2 linked regions of the Tardiphaga sp. vice304 genome follow. The protein of the gene in region 1 interacts with the protein of each later gene in a pairwise test. Links are inferred from orthologs where the notes say so. Each region holds a gene or a part of one and is shown on either strand. Other genes may lie near its edges.

Region 1 (14,734 bases):
CCAGAGGGCCGCAAGCTCTGCAAGAATTGGATTGCTTCGTCGCAAGGGCTCGCAACGACGGCGTACCGGCCGATGTTTCACGTGAAACACTAAGTAGTATCGCGGGCGACGTGTTTCACGTGAAACACCTCTAAACTTCCCGCTTCCCGGCCTTCCGATCCCGCGCTAGAAGTCCCGCCATGCAAAACGCTTGGGATGTCATTGTCATCGGAGGAGGCCACGCCGGCTGCGAAGCCGCTTCTGCCTCCGCACGTTTCGGTGCTAAAACCGCGCTGGTGACGCATCGCTTTGCCACCATCGGCGCGATGTCCTGCAATCCTGCGATCGGCGGTCTGGGCAAGGGTCACCTCGTCCGCGAGATCGATGCCCTCGACGGGTTGATGGGGCAGGTGGCGGACGCATCCGGCATCCAGTTCCGGATGCTAAACCGCAAGAAGGGTCCGGCCGTACGCGGCCCGCGGACCCAGGCCGACCGCAAGCTCTACGCCGCTGCGATGCAGGTCGCGATCCTCGCCACGCCCAATTTGACGGTGATTGAGGGCGAGGCCGACGATCTGCTCACTTCGAATGGCCGAGTGACCGGTATCCGTCTGGCCGATGGCCGCGAATTCTCGCCCGGCGCGGTGGTCATCACCACCGGCACCTTTCTCTGCGGGCTGATTCACCTTGGCGAGAAGAGCTGGCCGGCCGGAAGGGTCGATGAAGCGCCGGCGCTCGGCCTGTCCAAGGCTTTCGAGCGTATCGGCTTCACCCTAGGTCGCCTGAAGACCGGCACCCCGCCGCGGCTCGACGGCACCACGATCGACTGGGGCGCCGTCGAGATGCAGCCCGGCGATAACCCGCCGGAGCCGTTCTCGGTGATGACCGATCGCATCACCGTGCGGCAGATCGAATGCGGCATTACCCGCACGATGCCGGCGACGCACGACGTGATCCGCGCCAACGTGCACCGCTCCCCGATGTATTCCGGCCAGATCAAGAGCTCCGGCCCGCGCTATTGCCCCTCGATCGAGGACAAGATCGTCCGCTTCGGCGACCGCGACGGCCACCAGATCTTCCTTGAGCCGGAAGGCCTGGACGACTCGACGGTCTATCCCAATGGGATTTCGACCTCGCTGCCGGAAGAGGTGCAGCTCGCCATCCTCGCCACCATCCCCGGGCTGGAGCGAACCCGGATGGTTCGGCCGGGCTATGCGATCGAATATGATCACGTCGACCCCCGAGAACTCGATCCGACCCTACAGGCCAAGCGGATACCGGGCCTGTTCCTGGCCGGCCAGATCAACGGCACGACCGGCTATGAAGAGGCCGCCGCGCAGGGCCTCGTCGCAGGCCTTAACGCGGCGCGGGTCGCCAGCGGCGCGGAACCCGTCGTGTTCGACCGCGCCGACGGCTATCTCGGTGTGATGATCGACGATCTCGTGACGCGGGGGATCACCGAGCCGTACCGGATGTTCACCTCGCGCGCCGAGTATAGGTTGACGCTCCGTGCCGACAATGCCGACCAGCGCCTGACCGACATGGGCATCGCGCTCGGCTGTGTCGGCTCGGCCCGCATGACCCGCCACATCGTCAAAATGGCGGCGCTGGCGTCCGGCAAGGCTATGGCGCAAGGCTTGACGATCACGCCGAACGAGGCCGGCAAGCATGGTTTGGCGCTGAACCATGATGGCCAGCGCCGCACGGCGTTCGAGCTGCTGTCCTATCCGGATATTGACTGGAGCAGGATCCGCGCGATCTGGCCGGAGCTATCGGCGATCGATCCCGCGATCGCGGTGCATCTGGAAATCGATGCCAAATACGATGTCTATCTCAAGCGCCAGACCGCCGACGTCGAATCCTTCCGCCGCGACGAGGGGCTGCTGCTGACCGATATCGACTATGCGCTCGTGCCCGGCCTGTCCAATGAAGCCCGCGCCAGGCTTGAGAAGGCGCGCCCGCGCACGGTGGGGCAGGCGGGTCGGCTCGACGGCATGACTCCGGCCGCGCTGGCGATTTTGGCGGCTTATTTGCGCCGCGAACAACGCAAGCGGCCTTTGGCTTTGGGCGTCTGACAAGCGGACGTTTTGTGTAAAACATCCGGCCTCTCCTCGTCTTTGCGAGGAGACCTTGCGACGAAGCAATCCAGCTCTTTGGTGGATGAAGCCTCTGGATTGCCGCGTCGCGTCGCTCCTCGCAATGACGGCGGTAAAGACAGAGCGTCGCACGCTCAGTTGCGTCAGAAAGTGCGCAAAGTCGTGGATAGATTCTCTGCGTAAGCGTAAGACTGCGCTTCCCTCATCAGCAGACTCACATGGCCCAACGCTCGCAAAAACCCGCTCCGGCGCCCCGGCTCGATGCCGACAAGGCTGCTGCGCTGAAACTCACGCCTGTTTCACGTGAAACAGAGGCCCGGCTGGATCGCTATGTCGATTTGTTCGTGCAGTGGCAGTCCAAGACCAATCTGATCTCGCCCTCCACCTTGCCCAACCTCTGGACGCGGCATATCTCTGATTCGCTGCAACTGTTGAGCCTCGCGCCATCCGCGAAGATCTGGCTCGATTTTGGCAGTGGCGGCGGGTTTCCCGGAGTGGTTTTGGCTTGCGCGATGGGCGATGTCGAAGGCGGGCATGTTCACCTCGTCGAGCGCAACGCCAAAAAGGCGGCGTTCCTGCGCGAAGCGCTACGGGTGACGCAAGCCCCCGGCACCATTCATTTAGCCGACATTGGGGATAACGTGGACAGTTTTCCGCAAGGCGTCGATTGCATCACTGCCCGCGCGGTCGCTCCGCTACACCAACTCATCGGTTATGCGGAACCCTTGATGAACAAGGGCACCAAGGCCCTGTTCCTCAAGGGTCAAGATGTAGATGCCGAATTGACCGAAGCTACTAGATATTGGAATATTATGCCGCGCCTTCATGCCAGCCTTACCGGCGGACAAGGCTGGATTGTCGAACTCGACTCCGTCGAACGGAAGCACCCGTCCGCTCCAGCATCCGCTGGTTCAACCCATGGCACCGCCCAATGACCGTTATTGATGAACATTATCAAGAAATTAACGCATCAGCCGGGCATCCGCGCATTCTCGCGCTGGCGAACCAGAAGGGCGGTGTCGGCAAGACAACGACGGCGATCAATCTCGGCACGGCGCTGGCCGCGATCGGCGAACGTGTCCTGATCGTCGATCTCGATCCGCAGGGCAACGCCTCGACCGGGCTCGGTATCGATCGCCGCGACCGCAGTTGCTCGACCTATGACGTGCTGATCGGCGAAGTCGCGTTGCGCGAGGCGGTGGTCCCGACGGCGGTGCCGCGGCTGCATATCGCGCCCTCGACAATGGATCTGTCCGGCCTCGAACTCGAACTGGGCTCGACCCGCGATCGCGCCTACCGGCTGCGCGATGCGATCGCCGCACTCAACCGCGATGCGGCGGCCGGAGAGGACTACACCTATGTTCTGATCGACTGCCCGCCGTCGCTCAACCTGCTGACCGTCAATGCGATGGCTGCGTCGCATGCGATCCTGGTGCCGCTGCAATGCGAGTTCTTCGCGCTCGAAGGCCTGTCGCAATTGCTGCAGACGGTGGAGCAGGTGCGCTCGGCGCTGAACCCGACCCTGACCATCCACGGCATCGTGCTGACGATGTTCGACTCGCGCAACAATTTGTCGAACCAGGTAGTCGCGGATGTCCGCCAGTTCATGGGCAAGAAGGTCTACGATACCATGATCCCGCGCAACGTGCGGATCTCGGAAGCGCCAAGCCACGGCAAGCCGGTGCTGGTCTACGATCTGAAGTGTCTGGGCAGTGAAGCCTATCTCAAGCTCGCGACCGAAGTGATCCAGCGCGAGCGCGAGCTGCGCACCGCGATTTGAGCGCGGAGTAGGGTGGCCAAAGCGAAGTGTGCCCACCGCTCTCACGCACCACACGAATTGGTGGACACGGCGCAAGTGCGCCTTTGCCCACCCTACGAGTAACCGAGTTCACGTATCCAACGCGGAGTATCGCAGTGAGTCCAAGGGAGCTGGCCATGGCCGATGAAGCACGTTCGCGTTTGGGCCGGGGGCTCGCCAGCCTGATCGGCGATGTCGGCGGCGAAGCCTCGCATGTCGATCGGCCGCGCGCGCAGCGCAAGGTGCCGATCGAATTCCTGAAAGCCAATCCGCACAATCCGCGGCGCAGCTTTTCCGATGCCGAGCTCGGCGAGCTCGCCGCCTCGATCAAGCAGCACGGCGTGATCCAGCCGATCGTGGTGCGCGCCGTGAAAGGCGTGCAGGACCGTTTCGAGATCATCGCCGGCGAGCGCCGCTGGCGGGCCTCGCAGATCGCCGGCCTGCATGAAGTGCCGATCGTGCCGATCGAGGTCTCGGATTCCGACGCGATGGAAATCGCGATCATCGAGAACGTGCAGCGCGAGGACCTCAACGCGATCGAGGAGGCGCAGGGCTATCACGCGCTCGCCACCGCTTTTAAACGCAGCCAGGAAGAGATCGCCAAAACCGTCGGCAAGAGCCGCAGCCACGTCGCCAACATGATGCGGCTGACCAAGCTGCCGGAAGACGTGCAGACCCTGATCTCGTCCGGCCAATTGTCGAACGGCCATGCCCGCGCGCTGATCAGCCTGCCGGATCCCTCCGCCGCGGCGAAGCGCATCATCGCGGAAGGCCTCAATGTTCGCCAGACCGAAGCGCTGGCGCATGAAGAGGGCGTGCCGGAACGCGCACCGCAGAAGCCGCGCACGACGCCGGGCAAGGCGGCCAAGGATGCCGATACGGTTGCGCTGGAGAAGCGCGTCAGCGACGCGCTCGGCCTGAAGGTGTCGGTCGAGCACCGCGATCCCGGCGGCGTGGTGCAGATCAAGTACCGCGACCTCGACCAGTTAGATGAGATCATCAAGAAACTGGAGCTGGATTTGTAGTTCGTTACACAACTAGCGCGCAGCCCGGATGAGCTGACGCCGTCGTTCGCAGCGATGGCGGCGGCGACATCCGGGGATGGCGTTTCAGTTAACTCGGCCGGTCCCGGATATCGCTTCGCTCATCCGGGCTACGGACCAATCATGCCCGCCGTCGCGCATTCACCGCGATCGCCATCAGCGCGCGTTGCGCGATGACCGCGCCGAGCACGTTCTGCTTGCGCACGTCGAGGGAGGCAACGGCGAGCTGCTCGATCACCGCCAAGAGCCGTGCCTGCGAGAAATTGCGCAGCGCCGCTTCGACGGTGTTCTTCCTGGAAAAATGCAGCCGCGGAAATCCGCTCTCCACCGCCGCCGAGGCTGAGGCGCCTTGCTCCATCGACAGGCTGGCCTTGTGCAGCAGCGCGGCCTGGCGCTGTGCGGCCATCAGGATCACGCCCGGATAGGTCCCGGCGATCATCGCCTTGTTGAACTCGACTTCGACCGCGGCCGGATTGCCGGCGAAGGCGCCGTCGACGATCGGATCGATCTTCAGTTCGGAGGCATCCGCGACCACGGCCATCACGTCGTCGAGCGTCACCTCGACGGTGCCGTGGGCGTACAGTGTCAGCTTGCGCAGCTCGTTGCGCGAGGCCTGGCGGTCGCCGCCGAGCAGCGCCATCAATGAGGCGCGGGCGTCCTGCGCGATGCGCAGGTTCGAGGCGCGCAATTCGTCGTCGATCAGCTTGGCCAGATCGCGTTCGGTGTCGGGATAGCAGGCGATCGCCACCGCGGTCCTCGCCTTCTCGCAGGCTTTTCGCAGCGGCGATTCCGGGCGCAATTCGCCGGCCTCGATGATGATGCGGCAATCCTTCAGCGGGGAGTCGGCGAGCACATCGACGGCGCTGGCAAAACTCTTCGATCCCGCGCGGACGCGGATCGCGCGACGGCCGCCGAACAGCGGCACCGTCATTGCCTCCTCCACCAGTCGTGAGGGTTCGGCGGCGAGCTCGTCGCCGTCCATCCGTACCATCGAGAACGGATCGTTGGGATCATCGACGGCGGATTTCACCAGCGCATCGGCGCGCTCGCGCACCAGGCCTGCATCGGCGCCGTACAAAAGGATGATCGGCCGCGCCGGATCGGGCCGGGCGAGAAAGGAATCGATCTCTTTACCGCGCAGCGCGACCATCAGCAGGATCCGTGGGACTTGTAGGGTGGGCAAAGCCACGATCGCGCGAAGCGCGACGGGGCGTGTCCACCACCACGCAACGAGGGTGGGCACGGCGCAACTGCGCCCTTGCCCACCCTACGACTTGGGGCGATCACGTCCCGGCGAAGAAGAACGACGCCAGCCGGGTATTGATGTTGTCGGCGATTTCCACCGCGGCGCGGTCCTCGGCGTCGCGGAAGGCGCGAGCCCGGGCGAAACGCTGGTAGCCGGGAATGTCGTAGGTCACGCGGGCAAAGGTATTGCCGGTCAGGACCTGCTTGCCGGTCGCAATCTCGATCAGGGCGTAATTGGCGTCGATGCCGTAATTCTCGGAGGTTGGCAGCTGGGTGGTCGGATCGACGATCAGCGAGGTCTTGCTCGGGTTGAAGCGCAGCACCAGCCGGTACAGCGGAGGCACGCCGGTGGCCGAACCATACAGCTTGAACTGCAGCGCGTTGCGGATCGCGACGCCGGCGCGGGCCTGCGGCGAATTATTGGGATAGGTCAGCGGCGGGACTTCCACGGTGGCCAGCTTGTCGCGCAACGCCGGCGCGCCATCGCTGCGTTCGGCGTACATCGGCTGGAAGCAGCCGGCCGTCAGCGCCGCCAGGGTGGCTGCGATGGCGAACCGGGCGACGATGCGGGATCGGATCCCAAAGCTAGCCGACGACATTCACGATCCTTTGCGGCACGATAATCAGCTTGCGGACGGGCTTGCCGTCCAAAGCCTGTTTTACTGTATCGAGGGCCAAAACGGCAGCCTCAATTTCGGAATTCGACGCATCGCGGGCCACCACGACTTCGCCACGCTTTTTGCCATTGACCTGAACCGGCAGGGTCACGGTGTCTTCAACCAGCAAATCGGGCTCGATTTGTGGCCAGCGCGCTTCCGAAACCATGCCGGGCTGCGCCAGCACGGCCCAGCATTCCTCGGCCAGATGCGGCATCATCGGGGAAAACAGTTGAACAAGGATGACCGCCGCCTCGTGCAGCGCCCAGCAGGTGTCGGGGGCAGGCGTGCCCAGGCGGGCCAAAGCCTCGCCCAGCGCATTGGAGAATTCGCGGATATGGGCCAGGCAGACATTGAAATGCAGCTTCTCGATCTCGGTCGTGACCTTGTCGAGCGCGCCGTGCGCCGCCTTGCGGATCGCCAGCGCGTCCGCGCCGAATTCGGCCGGGCGGGCGGCGGGCGCGGATTTGCCGTGCTCGGCTGATTCGTTCACCTGACGCCACAGCCGCTGTACGAATCGCGAGGCTCCCTGAACGCGCTCCTCGCTCCAGATCACGTCGCGGTCCGGCGGCGAATCCGACAGCATGAACCAGCGCGCGGTATCGGCGCCGTAGGTGGCGATGATGTCGTCGGGATCGACGGTGTTGCGCTTCGACTTCGACATTTTCTCGATAGGGCCGATGACAATGTTTTCACCGGTCGCAATCAGCGTGGCGCGTTGGCCATTGCCGCCGATCTCAATATTGATCTCGGCCGGCGAGGCGAAGGTGCCGTCCTGCTTCTTGTAGGTCTCGTGCACCACCATGCCCTGGGTGAACATGCCGGCGAACGGTTCGTCGAAGCCGACGTGGCCGGTGGCCTTCATCGCGCGCGTGAAGAAGCGGCTGTACAAGAGATGCAGGATCGCGTGTTCGACGCCGCCGATATACTGATCGACCGGCATCATGCGGTTGACCACGTCGGGCGTGGTCGGCGCCTCGGTATTCCACGGATCGGTGAAGCGCGAGAAGTACCACGACGAATCCACGAAGGTGTCCATGGTGTCGGTCTCGCGCCGCCCGGCGCCTCCGCATTGCGGGCAGGGGACGTGCTTCCAGGTCGGGTGGCGGTCGAGCGGATTGCCGGGCCGATCGAACTCGATGTCCTCGGGCAGTTCGACCGGTAGTTTCTTGATCGGCACCGGCACGACGCCGCAGACTTCGCAATGGATGATCGGGATTGGGCAGCCCCAGTAACGTTGCCGCGAGATGCCCCAGTCGCGCAGGCGGAAATTTACTTTGCGCTCACCGACTGGAGCGTCGCCAAATACAGCTGCCTCTAACCGCGTCGATACCTCTTCCTTAGCCTCGGCAATCGTCATGCCATCAAGGAAGCGCGAATTGATCATGCGACCGTCACCGTCATACGCCACGTCGGTGACAACGAAAGTTTCCGGATCTAGGCCTTCGGGGCAAACCACTGGCGTATTGCCGAGGCCGTATTTGTTAACGAAGTCCAAATCTCGTTGGTCATGAGCCGGGCATCCAAAGATGGCGCCGGTGCCGTATTCCATCAGTACGAAATTTGCGACGTAGACGGGTAACTGCCACGATGGATCGAACGGGTGCAGCGCTTTTATGCCAGTGTCAAATCCCTGCTTCTCGGCGGTATCGATGGCAGCCTGCGCAGTTCCGGTGTGGGGGCAATCTTCAATGAAATCTTTCAGTGCCGGATTGATCTTTGCTGCCGCTTCCGCAAGCGGATGATCCGGCGACAGCGCTAAGAATTTGGCGCCGAACAGAGTGTCAGGTCGCGTAGTAAAGATATCGACGCTAACGGTCTCGTTCGCTGAAATAAGTCCGAGAAGCTGATCTTTCCCCTCGCTCAGAGCGAAGCGTACTCGCAGCCCTTCCGACTTGCCGATCCAGTTGCGCTGCATGGTGCGGACCTTGTCGGGCCAGCGGTCCAGCCCATCCAGCGCGCTCAACAACTCGTCGGAATATTTGCTGATCTTGAAGAACCACTGCGTCAGCTCGCGCTGTTCGACCTCGGCGCCGGAGCGCCAACCGCGGCCGTCGATCACCTGCTCATTGGCCAACACGGTCATATCGACCGGGTCCCAGTTCACCTTGGACTGCTTGCGCTCGACCAGGCCTGCACCGAGAAAGTCGATGAACATGCGCTGCTGATGCTTGTAGTAGCCGGGGTCGCAGGTCGCGAATTCACGCGCCCAGTCGAGCGACAGGCCCATCGACTTGAGCTGCTTCTTCATCGAAGCAATGTTCTCGTAGGTCCACGCCTTGGGATGCACCTTGTTGGCCATCGCGGCGTTTTCCGCCGGCATGCCGAACGCGTCCCAGCCCATCGGGTGCAGTACGTTGAAGCCCTTGGCGCGCATCGTCCGCGCCACCACGTCGCCCATCGTGTAGTTGCGGACGTGGCCCATATGGATGCGGCCCGACGGATACGGGAACATCTCGAGCACGTAGTATTTCTGCCGGGGATCGTCGTTCTTGGTGGCGAAGATCGCCTTCTCGTCCCACAGGCGTTGCCAGCGCGGCTCGGTTTCGCGGGCGTTGTAACGTTCGTTGATCATGCGATTTGGCAGTCTGTTCCGGGGCTTAAGGCCGGGGACTAGGCCATAGAAGACCGTGCGGGGTCAATGCTTTGGGGCTACGGTAGCCCGGATGCCAATCCGGGGCCGGCCCATCCCGGCGCGCCGTTCCCGGATTTCGCTGCGCTTCATCCGGGCTACAGATCGTCACACCGCCAGCGACACCGTCGATGTGTCGATTGCGCGGACGAAGCCATGCTGGACTACCGTATTGCGGCCACGGCGCTTGGCGGCGTAGAGCGCGGCATCGGCGGCCTCGATCAGGTCCACCGGACTATCGCACTCGGTCGGGGTCGCCGACGCCACGCCGATGCTGACGGTGACCTGCTGAAACGCGCTGGTGACATGCGGGACCGAGAGGTTCCAGATCGCGGTACGAACCATTTCGCCGACCTGGATGGCGCGGCCCATATCGCCGTCGGGCAGTAGCAGGCAGAACTCCTCGCCCCCATAGCGGCCGGCGAAGCCCGTCACCTCGCTCGCCAGCGCGGCCAGCGCCTCGCCGAGCTGCGTCAGGCAGGCGTCGCCTTCGGGATGGCCATAGGTGTCGTTGAACAGTTTGAAGTGATCGACGTCGATCATCAGGAGGGCCAGGCCGTGGCCCGACTGCTGACCTTTGAGCCATTCCAGGTCCAGCCGGTCCTGGAAACCGCGGCGGTTGGCGAGGCCGGACAGCATGTCGATCGAGGCCAGCACGGTCAGCTGTTCGTTGCTGGCGCGCAGCTCGCGCTCGCGGCCGCGCAATTTGGCCGCCATGCCATACAAAGCGCGCGCCAGCGGCGCGAACTCCGCGGGCAGCTGATCGCGCGGTACCCGCGACGACCAGTCGCCGCGGCCGAAACACTGCGCCGTCACTTCCAGCATCTCGATCGGTTTCATGATCAGCCGCTCGGCCACCACGAGCGCGCCGAGCAGCACGAACAGGCACACCAGTCCGAGCTGCAGATAGGCGGTGCGGATTTCATGGTCGGCCGTTGCCGAGATTTGCGCTTCGTCGATGCTGACGATCAGTTGCGCGCCAGTACCGGCGAGGGCCGCAAAGGACACCGAGCGCGGCGTTCCGTCGTCGGCCGTAAACGACAGCGAGCCGGATTTTTGAGGCGAATTCGCCATCTGCGCGGCAATCCGCGGCAGCAGCGACGGGTCCGCCATCGGCTTGCCGATCCGGCTGGCCTGAGCGGCCGGCGCGGCCAGCACCATGCCGGTCCGGTCCACCAGCACCGCGGTGATGCCGGGCCGGCCCCCGAGGTTGTCGATGATCTTCGACATCCAGTCGAGATTGACCGCCGCCAAAATCACGGCGTCATCATCGCTGGTGATGCCCGGCGCCAGATAGGCGGCCATCACAGTCGGCTGATGGGTCATGCGGCTGAAAAGGTAATCGCTGACCACGAATTCGCCGGTGGCGAGCGCTTCCTGGAAATAGGAGCGGTCGCTGAAGTTCAGGCCTTGCTCGACCGCTTCGGACCAGGTCGAGCACCGAGCCGTGCCGTCCTTGCCTGCCACTGTCAGGCTGCGAATCCAGGGCATGTCGCCGCGCAGGCTGGCGCGCATGATGGCGCAGCTACGATTGACCTGGGCTGCCGACGTATAGATGTAGGCGGATGACTTCAGCACCGCCTCGACGGAGGCAACCACCTCGCTCTGCGCATTGGCGCTATGCCGGGCGATGCTCGAAAATTCCTTTTCGGCAGCAGAAATCTGCCGGGACCTCGTCTCGTCCAGAGACCGGATCCGCTCCACCATCAGCGGACCCACGACGATCAACGCCAGCAGCACGAGCCGCGCGCGAATCCCGAAGAGTTCCCTGATTTTCGCTTTGTTGCGGTTGAACCCGATGCGTGACATCTTCGACCCCTAGCCCCGACGGTAAAACTAGCTCCAATGGGTCAAAAAGCCTTTCCCGGATTAGCTAAAATTCGACCGATCTCACCGAAAGTTCTCGCCTTGGTTGAAAATAATGCAGTGCAAAACGCGGGTGACTTAACGCGTTCTTTACCAACCGACGGACTCTCCGCCGTGGAGTACGACGTATTCCGCGCCTGCAATGAAGCACGCCGGGACAGGTCTTCCGTGACACTTATCGCGGTTTCCAAGACCTTCGAGGCCGATGCCATCCGTCCGGTGATCGAAGCGGGACAGCGCGTGTTCGGCGAAAATCGCGTCCAGGAGGCTAAGTCCAAGTGGCCGGCGCTGCAGGCGGCTCAACCCGGAATTGCGCTGCATCTGATCGGGCCCTTGCAGTCCAACAAGGCGAAGGAAGCCGTCGCTCTGTTCGATGCGATCCACTCGGTGGACCGGGCGAGCCTGTGCGAGGCGCTGGCGAAGGAGATCGCGGCGCAGCAGCGGACGCCGGAACTGTTCGTGCAATTGAACACCGGCGAGGAGCCGCAGAAGGCCGGCATCGCCCCCAGCGACGCGGACGCGTTTCTGGCCCGCTGCCGCGACGGTTATGGCCTGACCATTGCCGGCCTGATGTGTATTCCGCCGGTCGATGACGCTCCGGCGCCGCACTTCGCGCTGACCGCCAGGATTGCCGCCCGCAACGGCCTCAAAGGGCTGTCGATGGGCATGAGCGCCGATTTCGCGATCGCAATCCAGTTCGGCGCGACGCATGTGCGGGTGGGGTCGGCGATTTTCGGGAAACGGTAAGGCAGTCAAACCTTACCTGCAATCTCAAGTCACCCTATTAAGATTCTAGTCCGCGGCCCGATCCGTGCCAATAGTTGCAATATGGCCGACCGCTTCATGGAGATACAACCGGCCGTCGGGCCGTATCCTGGTCGCGCCAGGTGCAGGAACACGGCGCTGCCACGCCCGGCGATGCGCGGTCGGGTGTTCTGGTCGATTTCGATGATGAAATCATAAAGATGGTCGTCGCGGCGTAGCCGGTCGGCGGCGGAATGATCCGCCAGCCGGACCGGGCGGTTATAATGCCGGTCGGCGGGGTCTTCGCACCAGCCGTCCGCCGGCGTGATGGCGCGGACCTTCAGGCGCGTTCGCGGCCGGCTGTGCCGGTCGGCGCGCCACCACAGCCGCAGCGGATGAAATATGCCGCGCGGGGTGGCACCGTCGCCCTCGCGTTTGTTCGCCTTGATTCCGCCGCGCCCTAACGCCACCGGTATCACCAGATGTTCCGCGATCAGCCAGCCGCGGCGCGGATTACCGGCAGCCGCGCGAATGCGGATCGCCGAAACCGGCCGGTCACGTAAGGTTGTTCGATAAGTGTCTGAAATGAAAAGGCTTCCCATCCGAATCGCCGAGTCCGTATTGCTCTATTCACCGCAAATGTTCTATCTGCGCCGGCGCGGCGCGTTCCCTGACATTGCTTCGGGAATGCAGCCGGTTATGCGCTAGGATATCCGGCGATTTCAAACTTCGTCATGATTTCTGACTGACGGTCAGCTTGTCGGACGCTTCCACCGCTCAGCCGCCCAAAGGATTGTCGCAATGCCCAATGCCCGCAAGATCTTGATCGTGGATGACGATACTGATTTGCGCGAGGCGCTGGTCGAGCAATTGTCGCTGCATGAAGAGTTCGAGGCCTCCGCCGTCGATACCGGCGCCAAGGGCGCTTCGGCCGCCAAGGCCAATTCGCCGGACCTGGTGTTGATGGATGTCGGCCTGCCCGATACCGATGGCCGCGAAGTGGTGCGCAGCTTGCGCAAGGCCGGCTTCAAGGCGCCGATCATCATGCTGACCGGGCACGACACCGATTCCGACACCATTTTAGGTCTCGAATCCGGCGCCAATGACTATATCGCCAAGCCGTTCCGCTTTGCGGTGTTGCTGGCGAGGATCCGCGCCCAGTTGCGCCAGCACGAGGCCAGCGAGGACGCGGTGTTCACCGTCGGCCCCTACAGCTTCCGCCCCGGCTCCAAGATGCTGACCGGTGCCAACGCCAAGAAGGTGCGGCTGACCGAGAAGGAGACCGCGATCCTGCGCTTCCTGTACCGCGCCGGGCAATTGCCGGTCTCGCGCGAGACGCTGCTGCAGGAGGTCTGGGGATACAATTCCGGCGTCACCACCCATACGCTGGAGACGCATATCTACCGGTTGCGCCAGAAGATCGAGAACGATGCCGCCAACCCGGAAATCCTGGTTACGGAAGCCGGTGGCTACAAGCTGGTGCCGTGATACGATTCCAGAAGCCGATTCGTCGCTGTGGTTGGCTTTGTTGATGCGTCCCGCTCTCACGGTCCTGCATGTCGATCGATGATGACCTTGCTCTGCTCGAGAGCGTCCCGACAATGCGCCTGTTGGGCGACACGGCGTTGCGCGTGCTCGCGATCGGCTCCGAGCAACTCGAATTCGCCCGCGGAGCGGTCCTGTTCCGCGCCGGGGACGATTCCGATTGCGGCTATATCGTCAAGCGCGGCTCGTTTCGCGTCACCCTCGATGACGGCACCAATTATGAGACGATCGCGGGCCCGGGCACGCTGATCGGCGAACTGGCTCTGCTGGTCGCCATGCCGCGGCCATCGAGCGCGGTGGCGCTGGAATTTTCCAGCGTCATCCGCGTTACCCGCGGCGTGTTCCAGCGCGTGCTCGAAAGCGACCCCGCCGCCGCGCGCCGCCTGCGCGACGACATGGCCGCCCGCGTCAGCCAGCTCGCGAGCGATGTGATGCTGGTGGGCTCGAAACTGAGTTTGTAACTCACGCCGCCTTCAGCCCGACATCCGGCAGCACCGGGCGGTTGTCCAGCGCCTTGGCCATCATCGCCTCGACCTCGGCCTTCTCGTGCGGCAATAGCGCCAGGCGGGGCGGGCGGGTCAGCGCGGTGCCGCGGCCGATGACCTGCTCGCACAGCTTGATGCACTGGACGAGATCCGGCCGCGCGTCGAGATGCAGCAGCGGCATGAACCATTCGTACAGCGGCATCAGCTCCTTGAAGCGGCCGGCGCGCGCCAAGCGAAACAGCGTCTCGCCCTCGCGCGGAAACGCATTCGACATGCCGGACACCCAGCCCACCGCGCCCATCGCCACCGACTCGACGATGACGTCGTCGAGGCCGGCGAACAGGACGAAGCGATCGCCGACCATGTTGCGGGTGTCGATGAAGCGCCGGGTATCGCCGGACGAATCCTTGAAGCACACCACGGTGTCGACATCGGCCAGTGTGGCGAGGATGTCGGGCGTGACGTCGTTCTTGTAGATCGGCGGATTGTTGTAGAGCATCACCGGCAGGTCGGTGGCGCTCGCCACCGCGCGAAAATGCGCGGCGGTCTCGAACGGCTTCGACGAATACACCAGCGCCGGCATCACCATGATGCCGTCGATGCCCACTTTGGCGGCTTCCTTCGCGGTCTCGACGGCGAAGGCGG
Region 2 (14,492 bases), 1.8 Mb from region 1 along the record:
TGCACCACGCCTTTGGCGAGGTGAACGGCAAGAAGGGCGTCTGGGGCCACGCCATCGGCGGCATGGGTGCGATCACGCAGGCGATGGCGGCCGCGGCGCGGTCGCATGGCGTTGAGATTGAACTCGACAACGGCGTGCGCGAGGTGCTGGTCGAGGGCGACCGCGTGGTCGGCGTCATCCTCGACAATGGCGAGAGCCTGCGCGCGAAATATGTCGCCTCCAACGTCAATCCGAAGCTGCTGTACACGCAGTTGATGCCGGAAGGCGCGCTGGCAAAACCGTTCCGCGATCGCATCGGCAAGTGGCGCAACGGCTCCGGCACCTTTCGCATGAACGTGGCACTCGCCGCCCTGCCCTCCTTCACCGCTTTGCCCGGCACCGGCGACCATCTCACCGCTGGCATCATCCTGGCGCCGAGCCTCGGCTACATGGACCGCGCCTGGCTGGACGCGAAGCAGCACGGCTGGAGCCGCCAGCCGGTGGTCGAGATGCTGATCCCGTCCACGCTCGACCGCACGCTATGCCCGCCCGGCCAGCATGTCGCCAGCCTGTTCTGCCAGCACGTCGCGCCGGTACTGCCGGACGGCGCGTCGTGGGATACGCATCGCGACGAGGTCGCCGACCTGATGATCGCCACCGTGGACAATTACGCGCCGGGCTTTGCGCAGAGCGTGCTCGGCCGCCAGATCCTGACGCCGCTGGATCTGGAACGCGATTTCGGCCTGCTCGGCGGCGACATCTTCCACGGCGCGCTCAGCCTCAACCAGCTGTTCTCGGCACGCCCGATGCTCGGCTTCGCCGATTACCGCGGGCCGCTGCGCGGCCTGTACCATTGCGGCTCCGGCGCCCACCCCGGCGGCGGCGTCACCGGCGCCCCCGGCCACAACGCCGCGAAAGCCATCCTGCGCGATCACCGCGCGCTGTTCGACCGGGGATTGCCGGGCTGCTGCTGAAATTTTGCTGTCATTCCGGGATGCAGCGGACGGCGTAGCCGGCCGATGCATCCCGGAATCCCGACATGTTCATCGTCCCATCTCGAGGTTCCGGGCTCGCTCGCGCTGGTGCGCTCGCGCCCCGGAATGACAGCTGTGGGCCACCTTGTGGAAAAGCCGGTGGACAACCGGTGCGCAACGCTGTGCAGGACCGGTGCAAAATCCCTGCACAAGCCGGTGCATAAGCATGGCATAAGCCGGGTAGAGATCTGTGCCCACGCCCTGGATGGCGTGTGGATGAACACCCTTCAACGACCGCCCGGACTGACATGACCGCCATCATCACCCCCGCCACCACCCGCGCCACCTTTGCGATCGGCACCGAGGCCGCCGCAAAGCGGGTCGTCGATCTGCTCAATGAGAGCTTTGACGACGGCCAGGCGGCCATCGCCGCGTTCGAGCGGCCGGACGGGCGCTGGGATATCAGCGTGCATTTCGCCGAGCCGCCGCACGAGGACGCGATCCGCGATCTCGTGGCACTGGCCGCCGACGCCGACGTCGCGCGCTCCATTCTGTTCGACACGGTCGATGCCAAGGACTGGGTGGCCGAGAGCCTGCAGGGGCTGGCGCCGGTCTATGCCGGGCGCTTCATCGTTCACGGCCAGCACGACCGCGACCGCGTGCCGCCGAACAAGCTCGGCATCGAGATAGAGGCGGCGCTGGCGTTCGGCACCGGGCATCACGGGACCACCCGCGGCTGCCTGCTGTTTCTAGATCACGTGCTGCGCTCGGCGACGCCGAAACGGGTGCTGGATCTCGGCTCCGGCACCGGCGTGCTGGCGATTGCCGCCGCCAAGGCGCTGAAGCGCCGGGTGCTGGCGACCGACATCGATCCGGTGTCGGCGCTGGTGGCGCGCGAGAACGCGCGGTTGAACGGCGTCGGTAATCTCGTGGAATCGGTCTGCGCCACCGGCTTCGCCTCGCCCGCTTTCGGCGAACGCGCACCGTTCGATCTGGTGCTGGCGAACATTCTGGCCAACCCGCTGCGGCAGATGGCGACGCAGATGGCCGCGCATCTGGCGCCGCGGGCGCATATCATCCTATCCGGCCTGCTGCCGCACCAGGCGATGAGCGTGATCGCCGCCTACCGCGCGCGCGACATCGTGCTGCTGCGGCACCAGCAGATCGAGGGCTGGAGCAGCCTCTTGATGCGGCGCGCGGGATAGCTGCGTTACTTCGGAAGCGGCTTGTCGGTATGGTCTGCGCTGTCGATGCGCTCGGCGCGCTGGATGCGCGCTTCGACGAATCGCCCGAGCACCTGAACGATGACGCCGCGCTGTTTGGTTTCGATCGGTGGCAGAGGACCGCGCCGGACCGGCGGGGCAATTTTCTCGAACGTAAAAGCAGGCATGTGTATCCCCTCTTCGTTGAGTTGAAACACTCTCGTTGGAGCATTGTCACACCGACAACGGACGCTGCGGTGCAAATGTTCCATGCGACGACTTGTGCTTGAAATAATGCAAGCACGATCTATGCCAGACTGGCGCAACCCTGCCCTTCGATTGCCGCCACGATTGTGCCCACTTAAGGTAACGCATCATGTTCGAGGCCGTTTTCCAGACCTTTGAAGAGCCCGAAAGCGGCGTCGCGCTGACCGCGCGGCTGGCGGCGTTTCGCGAGGAACTGCTGCGCGCCGGGCTGACCGGATTCGTGATTCCCCGCGCGGACCAGCAGCAGAACGAATATGTACCGCCGTCCGAGGAGCGCTTGGCCTGGCTCACCGGCTTCACCGGCTCGGCCGGTCTGGCGATCGCGCTGGCGCACGAGGCCGCGGTGTTCGTCGACGGCCGCTACACGCTGCAGGCCGCCAAACAGATCGACCTGCGGGCCTGGCGTGTCGAGCCGCTGATCGAACCGCCCCCGGAACAATGGCTCGGCGAGCATCTGAAGGCCGGCGACCGCCTTGGTTTTGATCCGTGGCTGCACACTTCTGCGGCAGCCGAACGGCTGGCCGCGGCCTGCGCCAAAGCCGGCGCCGAACTGGTCGCCGTCGACCACAACCCGCTCGATGCGGTGTGGGGCGAACGCCCGTCGCCGCCGCTCGGCGCCGTATCGGTGCATGCGCTGGAATTTGCCGGCGAGTCGGAGGCCGACAAGCTGGTCCGGATCCGCGCCGAGATCGCCAGACTCAAGGTCGATGCGCTGGTGCTGTCGGATTCACATGCGGTGGCCTGGACCTTCAACATTCGCGGCGCCGATGTCTCCCACACGCCGCTGCCGCTGTCCTACGCGCTGGTGCCGAAGGACGGCCGGCCGACGATCTTCATCGATCACCGCAAGCTCTCCAATAGCGCACGCGCGCATCTCGAGGCCTGCGCCGAGGTGCAGGAGCCCGACGCGCTTGCCGCCGCCTTGACGGAACTCGCGGCGGCCGGCGCATCGATCGCGCTCGACAATGCCACCGCGGCGGACGCGCTGAGCCGGCTGATCACCGCGAGCGGCGGCAGGCCGGTGCGCGGCAATGATCCGGTGGCGCTGCTCAAGGCCGTCAAGAACGCGGTGGAGATCAAGGGCACGCAGACCGCGCACCGCCGCGACGCCGTGGCGCTGGCGCGCTTCCTCGCCTGGATCGACCGCGAGGCGCCGAAGGGCGGATTGTTCGAGATCGATACCGTCGAGGCGCTGGAGACCTTCCGCCGCGACACCGGCGCTCTGAAGGACGTCTCGTTCCCGACCATCGCCGGCACCGGGCCGAACGGCGCCATCGTGCATTACCGCGTCACCCGCAAGACCAACCGCCGCATCGCGCCTGGCGACCTGCTGCTGATCGATTCCGGCGCGCAATACGAAGACGGCACCACCGACGTCACCCGCACCATCGCGATCGGCGAGCCGACCGAGGAGATGCGCGATCGTTTCACCCGCGTGCTGCGCGGTCATATCGCGATTGCCCGCGCGGCGTTTCCCGATGGCACCTCCGGCGCGCAACTCGATACGCTGGCGCGCCAGTTCCTGTGGCATGCCGGGCTCGACTTCGCGCACGGCACCGGCCACGGCGTCGGCAGCTATTTGTCGGTCCATGAAGGCCCGGCGCGGATTTCGAAAGTCGGCACCACGCCCTTGAAGCGCGGCATGATCCTCTCGAACGAGCCCGGCTACTACAAGGCAGACGGCTTCGGCATCCGCATCGAAAATCTGGAGCTCGTGGTGGCGGCCGATATCGACGGCGCCGAGCAGCCGATGAACCAGTTCGAAACGCTGACACTGGCGCCGATCGATCGCCGGCTGATCAATGCCGGCCGCATCAGCCTGCGTGAGCTGAAGTGGATCAACGACTATCACGCCCGCGTTCGCCGCGAGGTGATGCCGTTGCTCGACGACGAGCCGACGCGGGTCTGGCTGCACGCCGCCACCGAACCGCTGGATCAGCCACAAAAATAAGAAAGCTCGATGTGAACGGCACGACGCCCGCGACGACGACCGACCCCATCGACCCTTCGACATCCCGCGTGATGCTGCTGTTGCTGGTGGCGATGACCGGCATCGCGCCGATCTCGCTCTACATGCTGGTGCCGGCGCTACCGGTGCTGGCGCGCACCTTCGGCAGCGACATCTCCATCGCGCAGATGACGGTGTCGCTGTTCATGGTCGGGCTGGCGTTCTCGCAGCTGATCATGGGGCCGCTGTCGGACCGTTTCGGGAGGCGGCCGGTGCTGCTTGCCGGGCTCTGCCTGATGGTGATCGCCGGCATCGGCGGCGTATTCGCCGAGACGCTGCCGCAGCTGATCGCCGCACGCTTTTTCCAGGCGCTCGGCGGCGCCACCGGCATGGTGATGAGCCGCGCCATCATCCGCGACCTCTATCCGCGCCACCGCGTCGGCGCGATGATCAGCCTGGTCATCGCGGTGATGATGATCGCCCAGATGCTGAGCCCGCTGGCCGGCGGCCTGCTGGAGATCGGCTTCGGCTGGCGCTCGATCTTCTATGTGATCACCGCGGTGTCGATCGTCATCACGCTTGCCATCGCCGTGGCGCTGCCGGAGACCCGTCGCTTCAGCGAGCGCGTCGCCGGCGGCGGCTTCGTCGCCGACCTCAAGGTGCTGGGCAACAGCCGCAGCTTCGTCGGCTATCTCCTGTGCTACGTCATCGCCTCCTGGATCATCTTCACCTTCGCCGGCGGCGGCCCCTATGTGGTGGTCAACCAGATGGGCCGCAGCGGCGCCGAATACGGCGCGTGGTTCGTCACCTCGGGCTTCGCCTATCTGGTCGGCAATTTGTTCTGCGTGCGACTGGCGCCGCGCCGCTCGATCGAGCAGCTGATCTGGTTCGGCCTCGCTTTGCAGCTCGTCGGCGCGCTGCTCAACGTCGTCTGGGGTCTCACCGGTCTGAACCAGCAGCCGGCCTGGCTGTTTCTCACGCATATGATCGTGATGTTCGGCAATGCCTTCGTGATGTCGAACGCCGCCGCCGGCGCGCTCAGCATCCGGCCGCAGGCCGCCGGCTCGGCGTCAGGCATGATGGGCTTCCTGCAGATGGGGCTGGGCGCGCTGTGCTCGCAGTTCGGCGCCTGGCTCGGCGGCCATTTCCAGACCGCGATCCCGCTCAACATCTCGCTCGTCGTGCTGTCGCTCGGCTGCGCCGCGTCGATGTTCTTCCTGATCCCGCGCAACGGAAAGGTCGCGACGGCAGCGATGATAGAGAAGGCGGAGGGCGAAGAGACGGGGCTGTTGTAGCAACGCGGTGTCTTCCTTCTCCCCTTGTGGGAGAAGGTGGCACGGCCGCAGGCCGTGACGGATGAGGGGTTACCAGGCTCGGAGCTTGCGGCGACCCCTCACCCGTCTCGAACCGCTTCGCGGTTCGATCCTTCCCTCTCCCACAAGGGGAGAGGGAAGGAAGCAAACATTATCCCTCGATCAGCTTCAGCCACTCGTCTTCGGTCAGCACCGTAACACCCAGCTCCGTCGCCTTCTTCAGCTTCGAGCCGGCATCTTCGCCGGCGACTACATAATCCGTCTTCTTCGACACCGAGCCGGCGACCTTGGCGCCGAGCCGTTCGGCGCGGGCCTTGGCCTCGTCGCGGGTGAATTTGGTCAGCGATCCCGTGAACACGACGATCTTGCCGGCGATCGCTGTGTCGCTCTTCGCCTGCTCGACATCTAGCACCTCGATTTCGTCGAGCAGTTCGCCGAGCGCCTTGACATTGCGCGTCTCGGCGAAGAACTCGACCACCGCGTCCGCGACGATCTCGCCGACGCCGCCGATATTGTTGAGGTCCTGCCAGGCCTCCGAATTGTTGCCCTCGGCGGTCTGCCCGGCCGCGGCGGCCAGCATCGCGTCGCGGAACGCGGCAAAACTGCCGTAATGCTTCGCCAGCAGCTTCGCGTTGCCCTCGCCGATGTGGCGGATGCCGAGCGCGAAGATCAACCGATTGAGCTCGATCTTGCGCCTGTTGTCGATAGCGGAAAACAGATTGCGTACCGAGACTTCACCAAAGCCTTCGCGGTCGATGATCTTCTTCGAGGAACGCTCATCGCGCTTCTGCAGCGTGAAGATGTCGACCGGATGCATGATCAGGCCGTCGTCATAGAATTCCTGGATCTGCTTGTCGCCGAGCCCGTCGATGTCGAAAGCCAGCCGCGAGACGAAATGCTTCAGCCGTTCGACCGCCTGCGCCGGACAGATCAGCGCGCCGGTGCAGCGCGTGACGACCTCGCCGTTCTCTCGGATGGCGTGGCTGCCGCAGGCCGGACAGGTCTTGGGAAATTCATAAGGCTTCGACTCTGTCGGCCGCATCGTTAGCACCACGCTGACCACCTGCGGGATCACGTCGCCGGCGCGCTGGATCACGACCGTGTCGCCCTCGCGGATGTCGATGCCGTCGTGCACCGGCTGGCCGTCATTGCCGACGCCCTTGATGTAGTCCTCATTGTGCAGCGTGGCGTTCTGCACCACGACGCCGCCGACCGTCACCGCCTGCAGCCGCGCCACCGGCGTCAGCGCGCCGGTGCGGCCGACCTGGATGTCGATCTTGTCGAGGATGGTGGTCGCCTGCTCCGCCGCGAATTTATGCGCGATGGCCCAGCGCGGCGCGCGGCCGGCAAAGCCCAGTCGCGCCTGCCAGTCGATACGGTCCACCTTGTAGACCACGCCGTCGATGTCATAGGGCAGCGACGCGCGCTGCTCGCCGATCCGGCGATAGAACGCCAGTGCGTCCTCGACGCTGGCGCATTGCGTGATCTCCGGATTGACGGTGAAGCCGGCCTGCTTCAGCCAGTCAAGCATGCCCCACTGCGTCGGCTCGTCGATGGGATAGTCCGACATCTCGCCCCAGGCATAGGCGAAGAATTTCAGCGGCCGGGAGGCGGTGACCGAGACGTCTTTCTGCCGCAGCGAGCCGGCGGCGGAATTTCTGGGATTAGCGAACGGGTCTTCACCCGCCTCGACCTGGCGCGCGTTCAGCGCGAGAAAATCGCTCTTCAGCATGTAGACCTCGCCGCGCAATTCGCAGGCGGCGGGATGATTCTTGCCATGCAACTTGTTCGGAACGTCGTCGATGGTGCGGACGTTGGCGGTGACGTCTTCGCCCGTGAACCCGTCGCCACGGGTGGCGGCGCGCACCAGTTCGCCGTGCTCATAGCGCAGCGACAGCGACAGCCCGTCGATCTTCGGCTCGGCGACGATGGCAGGCACCTCGTCGAGCTTGAGGAAGCGCTGGATGCGCGCGACGAATTCGGCGACCTCCTCGTCGCTGAACGCATTGCCGAGCGACAGCATCGGCACCGCATGCTGCAACTTGGCAAAGGCGCGCGAGGGAGCGGCTCCCACCGTCTGCGTCGGCGAGGCGCCGCTGACCAGATCGGGAAATTTCTGCTCGATCGCCTCGACGCGGCGGCGCAGCGTATCGTAGTCGGCATCCGATATTTTCGGCGCGTCGTTCTGATAGTAGGCGACGTTATGTCCCTCCATCTCGAGCGACAGCCGCATCAACTCGACCTTGGCTTTGGCCTTGGTGAGGGTGGCGAGGTCGGGGGAATTCTTCGCTGCTGTCTTGGCCATTCTCACACTCGTCATTCCGGGGCGCGTGCGCATTTTGCGCGCGCGAACCCGGAATCCCATCATGATTGCTCTTACACGATCGAGGCATACAAATCATGCCACTCGGGATTGCCGGCCTCGATCAGCGCGACCTTCCACGCGCGTCGCCACTTCTTGAGTTCCTTCTCACGGGTGATCGCAGTCAGCGGATCGTCGTAGATCTCGAACCAGACCAGCGAGTCGACATTGTATCGCGAAGTGAAGCTTTTGACCGCATGCGTCCGGTGCTCATAGACGCGGCGAACGAGATCGTTGGTGACGCCGATGTACAGCACACCGTTCTTCTTAGATGCCAGCATGTAGACGTAATACGGCATGACGGCAGAGTGTTCGGCGGAACGGCGCAAAACACAACGGGATTCCGGGTTCGCTCGCGCTGGCGCGCTCGCGCCCCGGAATGACGGTTTTTGGCTTAAGCCGCGCCCTTGAGCAGCCGGTCGGCGGCGGCTCTGGCTTCCGCCGTGATCTCTGCCCCCGCCAGCATGCGGGCGATTTCCTCGCGGCGGGGGTCGGCGGCCAGCGTGTTGACGCTGGTGGCGACGCGCTTGCCCTTGTCCAGCGCGTCCTTGGAAATCAGCAGATGCTGGTCGGCACGCGCCGCGACCTGCGGCGCATGCGTCACCGCCATCACCTGGACCTTGCCGGCCAAGCGCGCCAGCCGCGCGCCGATGGCGTCGGCCACCGCACCGCCGACGCCGGTGTCGATCTCGTCGAACACGAGCGTGGGTGCGGAGCCCTTGTCGGACAGCACCACTTTCAGCGCCAGCAGGAAGCGCGACAGCTCGCCGCCGGAGGCGACCTTCATCATTGGGCCGGCACGTGTGCCGGGGTTGGTCTGCACCCAGAACTCGACGCGGTCGATACCCTGCGGCCCCGGGTTCTTCGCGTCCGTCTCGACCTGGGTCATGAATTTGGCGCGCTCCAGCTTGAGCGGCGCCAATTCGGCGCTGACCGCCTTGTTGAGCTTCTCGGCCGCCTTGGTGCGAGATGCCGACAGCTTGGCGGCCGCGGCGCTGTACTTGCCATCGGCAGTGGCAGCGGCGGTCTCCAGCCCCTGCAACTGCCCGGCGCCGGCATCGATGGTCGCGACGTCCGCTATGAACTTTGCGGCCAGCGCGGCCAGGCCATCCACCGGCGTCGAATATTTGCGCGCCGCGGCGCGCAGCGCGAACAGCCGCTCCTCGATGCGCTCCAGCTCGGAGGGATCGAAGTCGGCGGCGATCAGGGCTGCGGTGAGGTGCTGGTCGGCCTCCTCCAGCGCGTTGATGGCGACGTCGATCGCCTTCACGGCGGGCTCGACCAGAGCGGGCGACGATCCGGCGCGGCGCTCCAGCCGGCGTACCGCGGCGGCCAGCGTCGATATCGGCGAATGGTGGCCGGAGACGGCGTCCTGCGCCTCGCGCAGGTCGGCGGCGATCTTCTCGCCCTGCATCATGCCGGTGCGACGATCCGCAAGCTGGGTCTCCTCGCCGTCCTTGGGCTTCAGCTTCTTCAGCTCGTCCGCGGCATGGCGCAGATAGTCGGCGTCGCGGGCAGCGCGCTCCATGTTGGCGCGGTGCGCCTCCAGCGTTGCGTAGGCGGCCTTGCGGGCCTCCCAGAGCGATTCGAGAGAAAGCACGTCCTTGTCCAGGCCGGCGAAGGCATCGAGCAGCCGGCGGTGCGTGGCGGCGTCGACCAAAGCGCGCTCGTCGTGCTGGCCGTGGATCTCGACCAAGGCTGCGCCGACCGATTTCAGCGTCTGCACCGAGGCGGACTGGTCGTTGATGAAGGCGCGGGTACGGCCGTCGGCAAGCTGCACGCGGCGCAGGATCATCTCGCCGGTGTCTTCAAAGCCGTTGGCGGCGAGAATCGCCAGCGCGGGGTGGCCCTTCGCGAGGTCGAACACCGCCGTGACCTGGCCCTGTTCGACGCCGTGGCGGACGAGCCCGGCATCGCCGCGGCCACCCAGCGCCAGCGCGAAAGCATCGAGAAGAATGGATTTACCTGCGCCGGTCTCGCCGGTCAGCACCGCCAAACCGCGGGCAAACTCGATATCGAGCCGTTCGATCAGGACGATGTCACGGATCGAAAGACGGGCCAGCATGGGGGTCTAGTTCCTAACCGAGGCCAAATCGCTTGAAGGCCTTGCTCAGGTAAGACCCCTTGTTCTCGCTCGGCTCGAGACCGCCGGACTTTACAAGATTATAGGCGTCTTTGTACCACTTGCTGTCAGGAAAGTTGTGGCCAAGCACGGCGGCGGCGGTCTGCGCCTCGCCGACGATGCCGATCGCCATATAGGCCTCGGTAAGGCGCATGAGGGCTTCCTCGACGTGGCGGGTGGTCTGGTACTGCGTCACGACGGTCTTGAAGCGGTTGATGGCGGCGGTGTAGTCGCGCTTGTCCGCGTAATAGCGGCCGACCGACATTTCCTTGCCGGCCAGCTGGTCACGGGCGCCTTCCAGCTTCTTCTTGGCGGAGGTGGCGTATTCCGAGGTCGGATATTTGCGCACCACTTCCTCGAGCGCGGCCATCGCCTTTTCGGTGCGGCCCTGATCGCGGGAAATGTCGGGGATCTGGTCGTAATGCGAGGCGGCGATCAGATATTGCGCGTAAGCGGCGTCCTGGCTGCCGGGATGCAGCGTGACGTAGCGCGTCGCCGACCCGATCGCGGTGTCGTAGTCGCCCGCTTCATAGGCTGCGTAGGACGACATCAACAGCGATTTGCGGGCCCAGTCGGAATAGGGATGCTGGCGATCGACTTCCTCGAACTTCTTCGCCGCGGCCTTCGGATCCTTGCTCTGGTTCATGAGGTAAAGGCCCTCATTATAGAGCTTGTCGGCGGGCTCCTCGACGAAGGTCTCGTCCTTGGACGCAAACTTGTCCCACAGCGCGCCGGTGCCGCAGCCGCTGAGCGGAACGGCGAAGCCGATGAGGCCCAAGGCCAACACCAGCCGGCGGAAGGAGCTGCGCGATTCGAGCGGGATACGCTGTGTCGACATAGATGAGACCTGACGCCTGTATGCGGTGCCTGCGCGTTCAACGCTGAAATGCGGACTAGCCGGCTACGTGCCCGTAGCTGCCAAGACCGCGCGCCTGTTTAGCCTGATAAATTCCGTTAACCAACCGGATACGCAGCCTTTTCGCCGGGATTAAGGCGAAGATGGCGGCAATACAGCGGGTTATAGTTACCGGAGGTGTCGGGACGCCAAGACGTCCGGGCAAGCGTGTCAGGAAACGTCGGGGCCGAAGGCCGGGGCGATCATGCCGCCGAGCATGCCGCCGGCAACCTCGGCGCGCGGACGGCGGGCTGCGACCTGGTCGGCTTCGACGATCTTCCAGGCCGAGCGATCGGCCATCAACGCCATCAGAACCGCGTTGTTGAGCTTGTGGCCGCCGCGGACCGAACGGTAGGCGCCCAGCAGCGGCAGGCCGGCCAGTGCGAGATCGCCGACCACGTCCAGCACCTTGTGGCGGACGCATTCGTCGGTGAAGCGCAGGCCTTCGGTGTTGAGCAGGCGGTCGTCGTCGAAGACCACCGAATTGTCGAACGAGGCGCCGAGCGCGAAACCGGCGCTCCACAGGCGGGTGACATCGTTCATGCAGCCGAAGGTGCGGGCACGCGCGATGTCGCGGCGGAAGCTCTGCGGGTTGAGGTCGAGGATGTAGTTCTGGCGGCCGATGATGGGATTGGCGAAATCGATTTCGACTTCGGCGCGGAAGCCCGCTGCATGAGGGCGAATTTCGCCGAACGAATCGCCGATCGCGACCTGCACCGGCTTGAGCACCTGGATGAAGCGGCGGCGGGCGGCCTGCTCGACGATGCCGGCCTGGTCGATGGCGGCGACGAAGGGGGCGGCGGAGCCGTCCATGATCGGCACTTCCGGGCCATCGACTTCGATGGTGGCGTTATCGACGCCCATGCCGCGCAAGGCGGCGAGAACGTGTTCGGCGGTGGAAACCAGCGGACCTTCGCGATCGCCGAGCACGGTGGCGAAGGCAGTGGCGGTGACGGATTTGGCGTTCGCGGTGATTTCGCGGTCCGGACCATCGAGGCCGGTACGGACAAAAATAAAGCCTGCATCGACAGGCGCGGGGGACAGGGTCAGACTGACGGGCAAACCGGAATGGACGCCGACACCCGTGACGGTGGCTTGCGACCAAAGCGTTGTTTGACGACTGAATTTCATTCTAACCCCACCTGCGACTCACTCAGATCTGCCGACCGGCGTTTCTGAATTCCCCGAGTCGCGGCAACCATACCGGCTGCCACAAAGTGCGCCAACTCACGCTTTTTTACTGATTGTTACCCAACGTCCGCCGCATTCGAGCCAAGCGTTGACCGACTTTGCCATCGTTTCCGCATGTTTCAAATCCACGCGAAATCGCAAATACCTGATTAATGTTTTAAATTCAGATACTTAACAAAGAGTTTGATGCGGCAGCGCAGCAAAGACAAAGGCCCCGGCATCGCTGCCGGGGCCTTTGTCGTCGTCATGATTGTAACAAAGCTCAGTTGGTCTGGCGGCGCAGGAAGGCCGGGATATCAAGATGGTCGTCGCCCTGTGGCGCGGGGGCCACAGGTGCGGGGCGGCCATGCTGATCCAGACCCTGCGGCGCCGGACGGCGGGCGTATTCCGACACCGGCTCCCCCATCTGCTGCGAGACGCTGCGCTGCGGCTTGCGTTCCGGCAGCGGCGGCATCGGGGCCATCGCCGGCGCTTGGCGGGCCGGCTCGGAGTCCTCTTCGCGGCGGCCGAGGCCGACATTGGCGAGACGCTGCAGCAGCGACATCCGCACCTTCTGCGGCTCGTCTTCCGAGGTCTCGCCGCGGGCCTGGCGGATCTCGTTCTGCGCCGTCATCGGCAGTTCGTCGAATTTCGGCATCCGGGGCGCGCGCAGCGGGGCGCGTTCGGCGGCCTGCGGGATGAACTGCTCGGGCGGCGCCGGCTCATGGGCTTCCATGCGCGGGGCGGTCTCCGGGAACAGCGACGGCTTCTGGGCGATCGGACGCACGGTCACGTCACCATAGGAGGCCGGCTGGCTGGAAACCTGGGCGACCGGCAGGTGGGCGTCCGGGGAAACCGCGGCGGCGATGGCGGCCAGAGCGGCACGTTCATGGTTGCTGGCTGGCGCACGCGGCGCGGGTGCGGCGGCCGGGCGCGGCGCGTCGGCCTGCTGTGCCGAAGAGGCGACGGCGCGCTGATTGTCGGCGCGCAGCTTGGCGGTCAGGTCGGCGAGACGGTTGTCCGGGTTGGCGGCGACGGCATTGGTCACGGCGGCGGCAGGCGCCGCGGCATTGCGGGCCAGCAGCGACTGGTCGATGCCGGTGGCCACCACGGAGACGCGGATCACGCCGTCGAGGGTCTCGTCGAAGGTCGCGCCGACGATGATGTTGGCGTCGGCATCGACTTCTTCACGAATGCGGGTCGCGGCTTCGTCGACTTCGAACAGCGTCAAGTCCTTGCCGCCGGTGATCGAGATCAAGAGGCCGCGGGCGCCCTTCATCGAGGAATCATCGATCAGCGGGTTGGCGATCGCGGCTTCGGCCGCGGTCAGCGCGCGCTTCTCGCCGGTGGCCTCGCCGGTGCCCATCATCGCCTTGCCCATTTCGCGCATCACGGCGCGGACGTCGGCGAAGTCGAGGTTGATGAGGCCTTCCTTGACCATCAGATCGGTGATGCAGGCGACGCCCGAATACAGCACCTGGTCGGCCATCGCGAAGGCGTCGGCGAAGGTGGTCTTCTCGTTGGCAACCCGGAACAGGTTCTGGTTCGGGATGATCAAGAGCGTGTCGACCACCTTGTGCAGTTCGGCAATGCCGGACTCGGCGGTGCGCATGCGGCGCTGGCCTTCGAAGTGGAACGGCTTGGTCACCACACCGACGGTGAGGATGCCCATGTCGCGCGCGGTCTTGGCGATGACGGGGGCTGCACCGGTGCCGGTGCCGCCGCCCATGCCGCAGGTCACGAACACCATGTTGGCGCCCGACAGGTGATCGCGGATCTCGTCGATCACTTCCTGCGCGGCGGCCGCACCGACGTCCGGCTGCGAACCGGCGCCGAGGCCCTGGGTCACGACGGTGCCCATCTGCACGATGCGCTGCGCTTTCGACATCGTCAGCGCCTGCGCGTCGGTGTTGGCGACGACGAAGTCGACGCCCATCAGGCCGGCGGTGATCATGTTGTTGACGGCATTGCCGCCGGCGCCGCCGACACCGAACACGGTGATGCGGGGCTTGAGTTCGGCGATATCCGGGGGGGTGAGATTGAGTGTCATGTGATTGCCTCTCGATTACGCGCGCGTTGTCTGGTCATGCCCGCGGCGGGAAGCCGAAAGCGTCGAAGTGGAAAAAAATTGCGGCTGAAAATTCGCCATCAGAAGCCTTCGCGAAGCCATCGCCCGACCTTTCCGAAATAACCGTCGCCGGTGCCGGTCTTGAGCTGGCGGGTGTAGCGGGGCTCGACGTGCTCAAGATGGGCGAATTGC

The links.
Region 2: the proteins of leuS (region 1) and ligA interact in binary tests that used the Escherichia coli proteins (3 or more experiments, as listed by UniProt). The link is inferred for Tardiphaga sp. vice304 from one-to-one orthologs.

The regions. Positions count from the first base shown.
Region 1 is NZ_CP041402.1:399,724-414,457, reverse strand. Bases 6,547-9,768 are described here. They hold leuS (leucine--tRNA ligase), read right to left. Parts: upstream 9,393-9,768; coding sequence 6,747-9,392; downstream 6,547-6,746. Other genes in these bases: FNL56_RS01835 (sensor domain-containing diguanylate cyclase), read right to left, coding at 9,558-9,768; lptE (LPS assembly lipoprotein LptE), read right to left, coding at 6,547-6,760. In the rest of the region: tRNA uridine-5-carboxymethylaminomethyl(34) synthesis enzyme MnmG, read left to right, coding at 180-2,054; 16S rRNA (guanine(527)-N(7))-methyltransferase RsmG, read left to right, coding at 2,294-3,010; FNL56_RS01860 (ParA family protein), read left to right, coding at 3,007-3,855; FNL56_RS01855 (ParB/RepB/Spo0J family partition protein), read left to right, coding at 4,011-4,898; holA (DNA polymerase III subunit delta), read right to left, coding at 5,038-6,066; more of lptE, read right to left, coding at 6,200-6,546; more of FNL56_RS01835, read right to left, coding at 9,769-11,258; FNL56_RS01830 (YggS family pyridoxal phosphate-dependent enzyme), read left to right, coding at 11,358-12,062; FNL56_RS01825 (L,D-transpeptidase family protein), read right to left, coding at 12,092-12,661; FNL56_RS01820 (response regulator transcription factor), read left to right, coding at 12,861-13,547; FNL56_RS01815 (Crp/Fnr family transcriptional regulator), read left to right, coding at 13,616-14,065; FNL56_RS01810 (dihydrodipicolinate synthase family protein), read right to left, coding at 14,067-14,734.
Region 2 is NZ_CP041402.1:2,238,818-2,253,309, reverse strand. Bases 5,412-8,391 are described here. They hold ligA (NAD-dependent DNA ligase LigA), read right to left. Parts: upstream 7,989-8,391; coding sequence 5,835-7,988; downstream 5,412-5,834. Other genes in these bases: FNL56_RS10670 (GIY-YIG nuclease family protein), read right to left, coding at 8,060-8,344; FNL56_RS10680 (multidrug effflux MFS transporter), read left to right, coding at 5,412-5,665. Outside these bases: FNL56_RS10700 (phytoene desaturase family protein), read left to right, coding at 1-953; FNL56_RS10695 (50S ribosomal protein L11 methyltransferase), read left to right, coding at 1,262-2,158; FNL56_RS10690 (hypothetical protein), read right to left, coding at 2,164-2,343; FNL56_RS10685 (aminopeptidase P family protein), read left to right, coding at 2,532-4,373; more of FNL56_RS10680, read left to right, coding at 4,445-5,411; DNA repair protein RecN, read right to left, coding at 8,440-10,110; FNL56_RS10660 (outer membrane protein assembly factor BamD), read right to left, coding at 10,124-11,005; lpxC (UDP-3-O-acyl-N-acetylglucosamine deacetylase), read right to left, coding at 11,234-12,193; cell division protein FtsZ, read right to left, coding at 12,516-14,282; cell division protein FtsA, read right to left, coding at 14,381-14,492. UniProt on the Escherichia coli protein: DNA ligase that catalyzes the formation of phosphodiester linkages between 5'-phosphoryl and 3'-hydroxyl groups in double-stranded DNA using NAD as a coenzyme and as the energy source for the reaction.